4 regions of the Paenibacillus sp. 2TAB26 genome follow, and region 1 is predicted to be linked to each of the others. Evidence: riboswitches for the same ligand, from Rfam matches in the RefSeq annotation. Region 1 holds a riboswitch; each other region holds the start of a gene.
What was found. Region 1 has a riboswitch for cyclic di-AMP ahead of AB4Z50_RS11995 (hypothetical protein). Riboswitches for the same ligand answer to the same signal wherever they lie in the genome.
Positions count from the first base shown of each region.

Region 2: it holds a riboswitch for cyclic di-AMP, as region 1 does, so the genes downstream of both, AB4Z50_RS28920 (C40 family peptidase) here and AB4Z50_RS11995 (hypothetical protein) in region 1, are expected to answer to the same signal.
Region 3: it holds a riboswitch for cyclic di-AMP, as region 1 does, so the genes downstream of both, AB4Z50_RS05825 (TrkH family potassium uptake protein) here and AB4Z50_RS11995 (hypothetical protein) in region 1, are expected to answer to the same signal.
Region 4: it holds a riboswitch for cyclic di-AMP, as region 1 does, so the genes downstream of both, AB4Z50_RS30550 (ubiquitin-like domain-containing protein) here and AB4Z50_RS11995 (hypothetical protein) in region 1, are expected to answer to the same signal.

Region 1 is NZ_JBFRGC010000009.1:159,383-162,800, forward strand. Features, by position in the region: gene AB4Z50_RS11990 (hypothetical protein) at 310-738, shown strand; cyclic di-AMP (ydaO/yuaA leader) riboswitch at 785-946, shown strand; gene AB4Z50_RS11995 (hypothetical protein) at 950-1,375, shown strand; gene metE (5-methyltetrahydropteroyltriglutamate--homocysteine S-methyltransferase) at 1,449-3,418, opposite strand, start outside.
Region 2 is NZ_JBFRGC010000031.1:41,836-45,253, reverse strand. Features, by position in the region: gene AB4Z50_RS28925 (FAD-binding domain-containing protein) at 79-1,422, opposite strand; gene AB4Z50_RS28920 (C40 family peptidase) at 1,581-2,057, opposite strand; cyclic di-AMP (ydaO/yuaA leader) riboswitch at 2,061-2,214, opposite strand; gene AB4Z50_RS28915 (hypothetical protein) at 2,447-2,596, opposite strand; gene AB4Z50_RS28910 (hypothetical protein) at 2,632-3,216, opposite strand; gene AB4Z50_RS28905 (hypothetical protein) at 3,382-3,418, opposite strand, start outside.
Region 3 is NZ_JBFRGC010000004.1:283,712-287,129, reverse strand. Features, by position in the region: gene AB4Z50_RS05830 (potassium channel family protein) at 1-343, opposite strand, end outside; gene AB4Z50_RS05825 (TrkH family potassium uptake protein) at 362-1,702, opposite strand; cyclic di-AMP (ydaO/yuaA leader) riboswitch at 1,793-1,997, opposite strand; gene AB4Z50_RS05820 (CPBP family intramembrane glutamic endopeptidase) at 2,243-3,418, shown strand, end outside.
Region 4 is NZ_JBFRGC010000035.1:63,969-67,386, reverse strand. Features, by position in the region: gene AB4Z50_RS30560 (HD domain-containing protein) at 1-1,049, shown strand, start outside; gene AB4Z50_RS30555 (TatD family hydrolase) at 1,067-1,840, shown strand; cyclic di-AMP (ydaO/yuaA leader) riboswitch at 2,025-2,205, shown strand; gene AB4Z50_RS30550 (ubiquitin-like domain-containing protein) at 2,454-3,418, shown strand, end outside.

The DNA of each region.
Region 1 (3,418 bases):
CTCGATATCTCACTATTTCTCAGTTTTACTCTTGTTTTCAAAAATAGTGTTCAATCCCTTTCCAACGATTTTATGCGTGAATAATCAGATTTCTCTATAATCGAGAATGGAAGAGAATAAACGAGTATTTCGAAGAATAAATATCTTTTTACTGCCATAACGAATGGATTTCTTTTAATATGGCATATGGCTGCCTTTTCACGATATACCACAGTTTTACAATATTGCATTTCGGGTTTACCATAGACGGCAAGCCAATATGGCTGAGTATTATCGGTGAATTATTCAAATCGAGGAGAGATCTCATTGATGTCTACACCAGTTGAAGTACCCTTGCCAAGCTTGGAAAATCATCCTGCTGCCTTGTTTGAAATTAAAAGAATTCAAATGTTTGTGCTGCCGGCTTCCATGCTTGAATCGAATGGTTACCGTGTTTGCCTAAGGCTCTCCACTGCTAATGGTCATGGCTGGAGTGAGCTGTTTATTAAAAAATCCGAGAAGCCTTGCGATTGGATCAGATGGAGCAGTATGCTGCTAAGGTTCATCGGCACACTTCCTCTTGCGTCTCCTTTTGTTTTTCAAACAGATCCAATGATGAAGGACGAGCGTATATTTCATTTGTTTGCAGCCGCTGCTTTGCATATAGAATCCAATCATTACACTTTTCCAAACTGTGAATATGACCGTGAAGAGCATACTTTATTTAAACAAGCTATCTCTTATGTATCGTTATTTTAAGCACTTCTGATTTACAGATGCGTTAATGAAGGGTATAATTAAGAGTAAACTATTTACGCTGAATTTTTCGAATGAAAAAGCGGGGGAACCATCGCGATCGATCGAGATCGATTCGCAAGGGGTGAATCCAGGGATTTGTAACCCTGGTAGGGCTTTCTCTCTAGCCCGAATCCGACAGCTAACCTCGTAAGCGAATAAAGGAGAGATGTATATGTTGACAAATTGTGCACGAAATCTGCATCTTTTTACGGAACAGACCCCTTATTTATCTGTCACACGAATCGAGCTATTCGTCATTCCTGCTCTTGCCGTCGATTCTGCAGGCCATCGCGTATGTCTTCGTTTAACAAGCAATCAAGGCTTCGGCTGGAGTGAACTATTTGCCAGCGACACAGAAGAGCTCATTGACTTAGAACGATGGAGCGACCTGCTTCAGTCTTTTATCGGCAGCATTCCTCTACCACCTCTTAACCAGTATCACTATGACAAAACGGATCAGGATGGGCGCGTTCTCGACTTATTCGTCTCCGCCGTCAAGCATGTCCTAGCACAATCCGCCGATGCAGCCCCGTACAGCAACGACCATGAAGAGTCTGTTTTGCGTCAACGTTCCGTCTCCTACATCTCTTTGGATTAATTTCGTTCATAAGAAAAAAAAGGCAGTCCAGAACAGATAACCTAGTTCTGGACTGTCTTATTGTATTTAGGGATTAAACCTTCGCTAATGCAGCACGTTGCTCTCTGACTTGGTAAGTAGCCAGCATCATGTTGCGCAGTGAAGCAACCGTTTCTTCCATTCCGCGTGTTTTCAAGCCGCAGTCCGGATTAATCCAGAAGAGCGTAGGATCGAGCACTTTAATGGCGCGCTCAATCATGCTGACCATTTCTTCCACTGAAGGTACACGCGGGCTGTGAATATCGTAAACGCCTAAGCCGATGCCTTGGTCATAGGTGTTCTCCTCAAAGCTATGAATCAGCTCGCCATGGCTGCGCGAGGTTTCAATGGAGATGACATCTGCATCCAGCGCAAGGATGGAATCGATAATATCATGGAACTCACAATAACACATATGTGTATGAATTTGTGTGGTGTCACGCACAGCTGAAGTCGATAGACGGAAGGCATGCACGCCCCATTTTAAATAGGCATCCCAATCACTGCGTTTAAGCGGCAAGCCTTCTCGCAAAGCTGGCTCATCAACCTGGATCATCTCTATACCTGCGCTCTCAAGCGCCTTTACTTCCTCTGAGAGTGCAAGCGCAATTTGGTATGCGACCTGCTCGCGTGTGATATCGTTGCGGACAAATGACCAGTTCAATATCGTAATCGGACCCGTCAGCATCCCTTTTACCGGATGGCTTGTCAGCGACTGCGCATACACGCTTTCGGTTACTGTCATTGGCTCAGTAAATACAACATCGCCATAAATGACAGGCGGCTTTACGCAGCGGGAACCATACGATTGAACCCAGCCGCCTTTTGTAAATGCGAACCCATCCAGCTTCTCTCCGAAAAATTCGACCATATCCGTCCGCTCAAATTCACCGTGAACGAGGACGTCAATGTTAAGCTCTTCTTGGATTTCAATCCAATTTTTAATTTTATCGTTGATAAAGGAAGCGTAGTCCTGCGAGCTGAGCTCGTTTTTTCTCCATTTTTGCCTTGCTTGGCGTACATCCAGCGTTTGCGGGAAGCTGCCGATTGTTGTTGTTGGAAGGAACGGCAAATTCCACTTTTGCTGCTGCAGCTTTTGTCTCTCCACAAATGGCTTCTGCCTCGTTGAAGGATGCGCCGCAACCGCTGCTGCATCAGCAGCTTGACGATTGCGGGCAGGAGAAATGGATAAATGATGAATCCGCTCGCCGTTAAGCTTAAGCTCAAGCTTGCGAAGTTCTGAGATGTCCGCCTCATTTACTGTCGCTGTTTCACTTAGCCACACGATTTCATCCAGCTTTTCTTCCGCGAATGCAAGCGCCTCACGCAGCTCTACTGGCAGATTGGTTTCGTTTTTTGCCGTTACCGGCACATGCAGCAGGCTGCATGACGATTGAATGATCGTGCGCTCAGCTGGAATGTATGCGGAAAGCTTTTGCAGCAATTCGAGCTTTTGCTTATAGTCTGAGCGCCAAATGTTGCGTCCGTCTACAAGTCCGATACCAGCGAGCTTATCCTTCGGATAACCAAATTGCTCAAGCGACTTCAAGTTTTGCTCCAAACCATGAACGAAATCCAAACCGATCGCTTGTACCGGCAGAGCAACTACAGCTTCATAATGCTCAACCGCTTCAAAATACGTTTGAAGCATTATGTTAAGCGCTGGTGCTGCTTGGTTCAGCCTTGCATAAATCGATTCAACCCATTGCATCTCTTCCTCAGAAATAGAGGTAACAAGAATTGGCTCATCGATTTGCACCCATTGTACGCCTTCTTGCTCAAGCTCCTTAAGCAGCTGAGCATAAAGCGGTATAAACTGCTCAATGAGCTGCGGAAGCTGCTTGGCATCGTAGCCCTTCGACAGCTTGAGGAAGGTGTATAGACCGATAATGACAGGTTTACCTTCAATGCCAAGCTTTTCTTTGGCTTCGCGGTATGCAATCAGCGGACGGTTTTCCGTCAGTATCGGTGCAGCACCCGCAAGTTCTGGCACGATATAGTGATAGTTGGTATTAAACCATTTGG
Region 2 (3,418 bases), on a different contig from region 1:
AAAACCTCCACATTCGCTGTTTCAAAGCGGGTGTGGAGGTTTATTTATTATTAAACGTGTTATTCTAAATGCTTTCAGCTATTTAAGAATGGTTTTGTATACCTCTATGGCGCGCGCGCGTGATGCTTTCAAGTCGACGATGGCACCGCTTTGCGGCTGATGAATCTCTTTGTCTGTCAGATGATTCAAATGAGGCAGCCAGCGCCTAATATAGCTGCCACTAGGATCATGCGTCTGCGACTGAGTTGCGGGATTCATGATGCGGAAGTAAGGCGCTGCGTCATACCCGAGTGAAGAGCACCACAGCCAGCCGCCGCGATTAAGCGTGTTGTCATAATCGCTTAAGTGAAGGCGGAAATATTGTTCTCCAAGCGTGAAGGGGCATAGCAGATTTTTAGTTAAAAACATGGCTGTTACCATTCGCAAGCGGTTGGGCAGCTCACCTGTACGATTGAGCTGCGTCATGGCCGCATCAATGATTGGAATGCCAGTGGCGGCTGCAGCCCATGCTTCTAGATGAGCATCTGAGAGCTTGGACATATCAGCGAGCTGCTCGTAACGAAAGAAATCATCATGATACATCGCTTGATATAAATAAAAATCACGCCATGCCAGCTGCCGTATCCATGATTCAGACCCCGGAAGCCCTTGGGTCATTTCGTAGGCTTGGCGAGCGGAGATGGCGCCCGTATTAAGGAAACGTGCGAGCTGGCTTGTATGATCATCGGCATAAGCGTCCCTGATCTCGGAATAAGAGGCAAGGCGTTCTCGTACGAACCGTTCCAGCTTGGATAATCCTTTGGATGATCCTTGTACGTTCGTGCCGCCTAGGGCGCACGAAATGGATTCAGGCAAAGCGAAAGACTGCGCAACCTTGGCATTGATTTCGCTTAAGGTAGCAAGCTCATGAATCGTCGTTTCACTCATTGGGCTATAGCACTCCAGCATAAAGCTGCTCCACTTGCGATAAAAGGGTGTGAAAACCTTGTATGGCTCCACTTTTTGAGCAAATGCCGGGAAAGCATCTAGATCAGCAAGAGGTGAATCGGCAATAGACATCCATCGGCGGCCAAGGCTGCGTGTGGTCAGCCCAAGCTGCTCATCTCGCTGCCTTGAGTAAGGCGTATAGTCTGTATGAACAATAACCTCATCAATAGGATGCGCATGCAGCAGTGCTTCGGTGATCGCAGCAGGATTACCATAAAGCACATGCAGCTCCTTCCCTGCATTAGAATAGCTGTGCAGAAGCGAGGCGGCTTGCGCCATGAAATTTCGGCCGCTATGACTAGTTAAACGGCCATCTCCTGTAATAACGGGATCTATGATTAGCAAATGAATGCCTTGTTTCTCTTTTTTCTTCAAATAATCAAAAGCGCGCAAATCTGCAATACGCAAATCCTTGCGGTGAATAAACAAATACATCAGTGATAGCTCCTTCCATAAGCGCAACATTGAACGGCCGCATTCCAGCTGGAATGAAACAGCAAAGCCGCAAGTCATTTGTCGTCAGAGGACAAAAAACTGCGGCTTTGCTAGATGAGTCTACCCGTTCAACCCTCAAGAAGAGGGATTAGGCTGCTCTATTTTACGTCAACGTTGGCTTGGTATGAATCAGCATCCATGATACGACGAGCAGTTACATATCGTCCCTCATAGTACTCGGAGTTAAGTTTGTCAGTTACAACGCCTCTGCTCGAGGATGAATGTACAAACTTGCCATCTCCAATGTAAATGCCAACATGGGATATGGCGCTATTATTGCCGCCAACTGTGTCGAAGAACACAAGATCTCCCGCAATGAGGTCAGCCTTAGCGACCTTTGTACCTTCTTTTGCTTGCGAACCAGAAGTACGTGAAAGCTCAATGCCCATTTTCTCGAACACATAGCTCGTGAAGCCGGAGCAATCAAAACCTTTCGACGACGTTCCGCCGCTTTTGTACGGAGTGCCAATAAGATCATTAACAATTCCGTTCAATTTTGAGTCAGCGAAAGCGCTTCCCGCTTGAAAAGCGAGCACGAGAACGAGACCCAGGATTAATGCGGTAATCTTCTTCAATTGTGAAACTCCTTCCAATGCCGACGAGGTTAGCTGTGGGGTTCGGTTGAAGGCTCCCTATGATTCCTCGGGCGTTTGAAAAAAACTCAAACGTCGGAATCAATTCACCCAAAGTGGTTCCCCCGTATCCCAATAGGGAATTAGGCAGTTTTTTTATTGCTTTGAGAAATATTCGATTATTTTCAATGATCTCCTGCCTTTAGTGGCAATTTCTAATAATTCTCATGTAACCTTTTGACAATTTGCTTCGTTAAACCGTTCTTTCTGTAATATAAACACGCCATAGTAGTGCTTTCTAACTAAATACATGGAGTCAATTTCATTAATTATGTGGATGTTGTGTAAAATATACCGATTTGTCCTTTAGGCGCTATATCGCAAGGACTAGCTTAAAGTGCCGTAAACGGCGGTATTTCACCATTTTGCTCCTCATAAATTAGAAAAATCTCATCTATATCACTCGTGAATAAGCGTAGATTCAGACAGCCTAGCTGCTGCTCCAGATAGAGCGGCAGAAATAGACAAAGGGGGCTGTTCATGAGAACAGCCCCCTTTGGGCAATCGAAAAAAAGATTTATTTTGCAGTAACGATTTTTTCAGAAATGAGCTGTGGATCGTTGTTTTTTTGCTGCATCCAAAACTGTACCTTGTATTTTCCGGCATTTTTGAAATCGTAGGAAACGAGCTTGGAGCTGAACCAAAAGGTGTCTTTTTCGACGAACTCTTTAAAATCATCATCATCCTGGCTGCGGCTGTCGATTGTCGTTTCCTTATCATTAGGATCAACGATGGTCACTTTGAACTCTGAAATCGCCATATTCAAATTATCGATTTGTGCTTGCACTAAAAATTTCTGAACACTGCCTTTATCAACCTGTCCGAACATAGCTCGCTTCTCGTTCATTAGAAACATATGCACATTGGGCTTCTGAATAATGAGCTTCTTATCATTGCTCTTCCATTGGACGAAGGCTTGAAGGCTGTCACTTAAAGAACGAATGCTAATATAAACCTTATCATCCACAACGACAGCATCGTCAGTGGATTGCTTATTATTATAAAGGAGCGTTACCTTTTGAAATAGTTTGTCTGCTGCAACCAATGAACCGCCCGATAAGAGCAATACCATGGATATAATAACTAGTTTTTTACGCATCATTTGTGAATATCCCCCATTTTTGATTTTCTTTCAGTTATTTATACAGAACTGCCATCATTTAGTTGCGGTTAGTTGTAAAAAAAACCTCCACACCACAGCAAAGCGTGGAATGAAGGTTTATTTTTGCTTCAGCATCTAGAGGACGCTGAAGGCTTTTTTGGTTTGCTACATTCTTTTCGTTTCCAAAAAGTCATATTGCGCG
Region 3 (3,418 bases), on a different contig from region 1:
CACCGATTTTCTCAAGCACCCGGCCATGTAGTTCAGTCAAAGCTTTCGCTACAACTTGCTTCACTTCCAAATCCTTAAGCAGTATGGTTGTCAAAATGCTGGATTGAATGTCATCGCCAATCGCGACAACTCCGCAATCAAAGTTTCTTACACCCAAGGAGCGCAGCGCTTCTTCATCCGTACAATCAGCTGATACAGCATAGGTTAGAATACCGCTCATGTCCTGAACGGCTTCTTCATCCTTATCTATTCCAAGCACCTCATGGCCAAGCTGGACGAGTTCGCGCCCTAAGCTCGAACCAAATCTCCCTAAGCCGATGATGACAAATTGTTTCTTTTTAATTCCCACTTGCAAAGTCTCCTATCCAATCGTAATTTTGCCTTCTGGATGCCGATAAAGCTCTTTCTCTGTACGAGGCCCAAGCGCGTATGCGAGCGTCAGGGGTCCAAGTCTTCCGGCAAACATGGTTAATGCAATGACTATTTTCCCAACAAGGCTCAGCTCTGGCGTAACACCAACGGATAATCCTACTGTTCCAAATGCTGATGTCGCTTCAAACAATAGCTTTATAAAAGCTTGATCCTCCGTCATCGACAAGATCATCGTTACAATAATGACAAGCGATAAAGAGATCAAAGTAATCGTGAGTGCTTTAAAAATTCTGTCTTTGCCTAATCTGTAACGGAAAAGAACGATGTCCTCTCGTCCTCTAATCATTGCAAATACAGCGCCGACCAGCGTTGCAAAGGTTGTTGTTTTGATGCCGCCGCCCGTCGAGCCGGGCGAGGCGCCAATAAACATTAATATAATGGTGAAAAACATCGTTGCTTGCCGGATAGCCGTATAATCAAGCGTATTGGCTCCTGCCGTCCGCGGCGTTACCGACTGGAAGAACGAGGACAAAATTTTCCCGCCCCAGTCCAGAGAGCCCAGTGTCTTCGAATTCGAGAATTCAAAAATAAATATGACGAGTGTCCCTACTGCAATAAGTGTTCCTGTCATAGATAGCACGACCTTGCTGTGCAGCGACAGCTTGCGGTTTTTGCGGAACTCCATCAGGTCCGACATAACGACAAAGCCAAGTCCGCCCGAAATGATCAGCATCATAGCTGCAATATTGACGACTGGATCAGAAACGTATAAGGTCAAGCTGCGATAGTTCCCAAAAATATCAAAACCAGCATTGTTAAACAATGAAACCGCATGAAAGGCTCCAAAATAAATCGCTTTGCCCAGCGGCATATCAAATGCAAACCTCGAAGCAAACAACGCAGCGCCAATAAGCTCTATTGTCAATGAATACACAATAACGCGTCTAATCAAACGCACGATGCCTTCCATGCTCGACTGGTTCATGGATTCCTGCAGCAAAAGCCGCTCACGCAGCGAAATCCTCTTGCGAAGTACGAGCGCTACCAGCGTTGCCATCGTCATAAATCCGAGTCCGCCAAGCTGGAACAGGCACATTAATATGATTTGACCCCATATAGAGAAATAAGTTCCAGTATCAACGACAACTAACCCTGTTACACAGGTTGCCGAAGTTGCCGTAAACAGCGCATCTATAAAAGGCAATCTCTCACCGCTTACCGATGCAAAAGGCATGGATAATAATAAGGCACCCAGCAATATAATAAGAGCGAATCCACTTACCAAAATACGCGGGGGTGACCACTTCAAAACATTCCAACTAACCTTCATCCATTTCCCTTCTTTTTGATTATGTCATATTGTCATTTATTGTTTTTAAGCATAAAAAAAAGCACTGGAAACTCAAGTGCTCGTGCGATGAGTCCTGTTCCAATACGCCTTCGAGGTTAGCTGACGGATTCGGGCCTGGACAGGCAGCCCTATTCAGCGGAAGAAGACGATGCTTCACCGCTAAAATTCACCCCATGCTATCTAATGTTGAACTGCTTTGCTTTCAGCAGGCTCATCCATTTAGACAACTTTATGGTTCCCCCGATTTCCTTAGGAAATTCGGCTATGCTATGCAATTAGTATGACGATAACGATTATAATCCCTAAGCACTCCTGATATAAAGGTGACGTTTATGACAAACAGGACGATATTAGCTCAAATTAGGGCAATGGGACGAACCAGCACATAGCTAGCTTGCTGGACATCGTTATTTCGCATTTTTTTGAAAACAAACGGTCATTTTCATTGGATAATTTAGGGATTCATATGTTAAGGTAATAAAATGAGCTATTTATTATGAAGACAGTTGAGGTGAAACTATGATTGATTCTATTAAACCCAATGAATGGAAACGATTTATATGGGCAGCAGTTGCTTGCTTTATTATTTATGGGGCCGTACAAATCGTTCCAATGATTACGGCCATCTCATCTGGCGAAATGAATACCAAGGTCATTACGAAATCAGCGGCGGAGGATAAGGCGTCTGCATTTGTTGAAAAAGAAACAGGCTTGAAGGTGAAATCGGCTAAAGCCGTACATCAAACCGATAAAATTATGAATGGCTACTTATCAAAATATGAGCTAGTCAAAGCATATACGGATAAATATGACCCCATGTTTCCTACAGATACATTTCAGGTTGATCTTAAATTCGTAGGCGGCGGCAGCGGATATATTTATCTGCATATGCATAGCGGGAAAGTCGTAGCTTGGAACTTGAAGCTTGAGGGGGAACAGCTATCAGATGCAGATAAAGCAAAAGAAGCTATTGCCTTCCTAACTGCAGGAAATTTCAGCGGTACTGAATTCATTGGCGGTCAAATATTGCCTAATGGTGATTGGCAGCCTCAGCCTCCTGCAGGTTATTCCATTAAAAATGCTCATCTTAACGTATTGGTTAACGCTCTTGTCGTGAATGACCGTACGATCATTACTAAATATAAACCGATATTCGAAGCACCATCCGATTACATAAACTATGTAGAGAAACAAGATAAAATAGCTGGATACCTTACCTCTATCGGTTATCTGTTCATGAGCTTCGTTTTATTCGTCTTAGCTATTATTTACTCCGTTTTGTATCGAAAACATACATCCTTTAAATACGGAATCGTATTAACGATCATTTATTTAATTACTTATACGATCATGAATTTAAACGTTCTGGATGGTATCCGGGCTACGCTCGGCGAGACGGATATGGCAGGCGCTACCGTATCGATCACTGCCATCGTAAGTGTTCTGCTAGCGATTCCAATGGCAGGTTCCATTTATGTATCCATTGTTGCCGGAGACGGCCTCTGGAAGGCGCAGGGCCGCGCTTTATGGCCGCGTTTTGGTCAAAGAGGGTATGGCGATTATGTTTGGCGCAGCGTCGGCTTGTCCTATTTATTCGCGATCATCTTATTCGCAATTCAATCGGTTATCTTTATCGCCTTAAAGCTGTCCATTGGCACTTGGGAAACATCAGATGCCTCACAATCCCCATACAAT
Region 4 (3,418 bases), on a different contig from region 1:
GGCCAGTCAAAGAAAAGCTAGTCTCGCTTTGTGCTGCTTTATTGCATGATGTTGGTCATGGTCCGTTCTCGCACTCCTTGGAAGAAGTATTCGACACGGATCACGAAGAGTGGACATGTAACATCATTTTGGGAGATACAGAAATCAATCGCGTGCTAAGTGCTGTATCGGAGCAGTTTCCTGCTCAGGTCGCTGCAGTCATACAAAAAAAATATCCAAATCCGATTGTTGTTAGTTTGATTTCAAGCCAAATGGATGCTGATCGGATGGATTATTTGCTCCGAGACGCGTATTTTACAGGTGTTAACTATGGAACATTTGATTTAGAGCGCATTTTGCGCGTATTGCGTCCTTATAAAGGGCAAATTGTAGTTAAAGAGAGCGGTATGCACGCAGTTGAACATTATTTGATGTCTCGTTATCAAATGTATTGGCAAATTTACTTCCATCCGGTTACAAGAAGCTCGGAAATTATTCTACGTCAAATATTTCGTAGAGCACAGGAGCTTTACGTGGGTGGCTACTCTTTTCAGTGGATGCCTAAGCAGCTGAAATGCTTGCTTCAGAACACGATGACGGTACACGACTATCTGAAGCTGGATGAAGCGCTCGTTCAGACCGCTTTCGCAGAGTGGGCGGAGGAGCATGATCCTATTTTAAGCGATCTATGTGAACGATTTCTGAACAGGCATTTATATAAGTACATTACGCTTGAAAACCCGGATGAAGAGCTGCTAAATGAGATTAGCGAATGTTTCTCTTCTATAGGAATGAATCCGGATTATCATATGGAAATCGATTATCCATTCGACCTGCCATATGACGTATATCGACCAGATAAAAAAGAAGGAGAAAAGAAAGAAAAAGCGCCGATTTTGTTGTTAGATGGTTTGGAAGATATAAGCGAAATATCCTCTAAATCCGACATTGTTCGTTCTATTACTGGCCTGCATCAAGGACAATATCATCTTTATTATCCAGAAGAGCCGCTCAAACAAAATATTCATCGATTGCCGGATTCACTTCGTAAGCTTTTCAAACTCGATTGAAGGAGCATAACATCAACATGACATTACTTTTTGATACACATACTCATTTAGATTCGGAAAAATTTGATGAGGATCGCGACGAGGTCATCCAGCGTGCGAAGGATGCAGGCGTGCATATGCTTGTCAATATTGGTTTTAACCGTGAAACGATCCCTACAACGATGGCGCTAGCAGAGAAATATGATTTTATATACGCAGCAGTTGGTTGGCATCCAGTTGACAGTATAGATATGCTTCCAGAGGATTTGGAATGGATTGAACGTCTATGCGCGCATGAGAAGGTTGTCGCCATTGGTGAGATTGGACTCGATTATCACTGGGATACTTCTCCAAAAGAGGTACAACAAAGGGTTTTTCGTGAGCAAATTCGTCTTGCTCGTAAGGTGCGCAAGCCAATTGTCATTCATAATCGGGATGCTCATGAGGACATTATTCGTATTCTTCAGGAAGAGAATGCAGCAGAGGTTGGCGGTGTCATGCATTGCTTCTCCGGCAGCTGGGAAACGGCTAAACAATGTCTTGATATGAACTTCTATATATCATTTGGAGGACCTGTTACTTTCAAAAATGCAAGGGTGCCAAAAGAGGTGCTTAAGCAGGTTCCGATCGACCGAATTTTGATCGAAACGGATGCTCCATATTTAACTCCTCACCCGTTCAGAGGGAAGCGAAATGAGTCCTCTTACGTCTCTTTAGTTGCAGAGACAGCAGCCGAATTATTGGGCAAAACGGTAGAAGAAATAGGTGTAATTACGACTGAAAACGGTCGAAGATGTTTTGGTATTGTCTAAAAACGAGAGAAATAATGAGAAACAGAGACCTTTATCGCGTAAAAACTAATTTTTATAGCGATAATCGCTTATTTTTTCCTGCTTTATCCTGCTTTTTCGCTTAAATCGTCTTTTATCGTATCTTTACAATTGACCTCGTATGAAGGTATGATTCATCTCAGAGCAATAAAATTTTGTATTGGATTTCCAGTTTACGCTTAATCTCCATTCGGAGAGCGGGGGAACCATGTACGGTTTTTAATTCCGTATTTTGAATTCTTCAGGGGTGAATTTCGAAGCCATTGCCATGAGCATTGTGTAACGAATAGGGCGACTCTCTTGTCCGAATCCGTCAGCTAACCTCGCAAGCGTTATAGAGAGTGATCAACCTCGTGCATCCATTTTTCTGTATCCCAGTGAATCATTTAACCGGGAAGCCACGAAACAGATCCTCTGTCGACGGCTTCTTTTTATTTTCGAATAATCGGGAATTTGTCGACATAGGGATAAAAGATGGGGGTGGGAGGATCGATAGCAGTACTGGATTGCGTGCTCGCACGCCAATATACTATAGTCGCGTCAGTTGTATCATGCGTAACACTTGGCGGCGGGGCTATGAAGGAGGACCGATGAAGTGGGAATACTCCAGGTTAAGGACACCCATGGGAAACGATCATCCAGCATGTCTTTCGCATTGCGATGGAAGCGTGAAAACTTGCGTTTGATTCTTTTGAGTGCTACTATCTCAATCGCTATGACTTTCATGTTTTTGGTGTTGTTGTACGGAACGGCTGTCAAAAGCGTCTCCGTAGTAGTGAACGGACAAGAAACCATTGTGGAAACGAAGCAATGGGTCCTGCAACGCCTACTGGATGAACAAGCTATCGCAATTGGACCACATGATGAGGTGTCCATACCGCTTAATGCGGCAATAAAGGACGGAGATCGTATAGAGGTGACTCATGCGATACCGGTAATTGTGAAGGCTGATGGCAAGACCTCTACTGTATATACGACAGAGAGAACAGTGCAGGCAGCGATCGAGGAATTACATATTCCAGTTCGTGGTCAAGATAAAGTAATACCTCCGCTTCATACCGTTTTGGACAACGAATTGACTGTAACCGTCGTTCGCGTAGATAAGAAGGTAGCTGAGACAGAGCGTGCAATGCCATTCTCTATTGTGAAGAAGAACGATCCAACGCTGGAAGCGGGCAAGCAGAAGCTTGTTCAACCCGGCAAGGAAGGTCTGATCGTAGAGAGTATCGAGAAGCAGTACGAGGACGGTATTCTTATATCGAAGAAGATGGTCAGCAAAGTGGTTGAAACCGCTGCGGTTAATCAGGTTGTCGCCATCGGAACGAAGAAGGAAGAGCCTAAAGTATCTGTGCTCTCAAACAAGAGCCCGAGCTTTACTTCGCTTACGAAGAGCGGTGTAACGTTTAAGGCGAGAAAAGTACTTAAAAATGTCACGTTGACTGCTTATTCTGCAGACCTCTCTTCAACAGGAAAAGATGAAAGCCATCCGGAATACGGGATTACATCATCAGGCACTCGTGTGCAAGAGGGTCGGACGATAGCTGTTGATCCGAAGGTAAT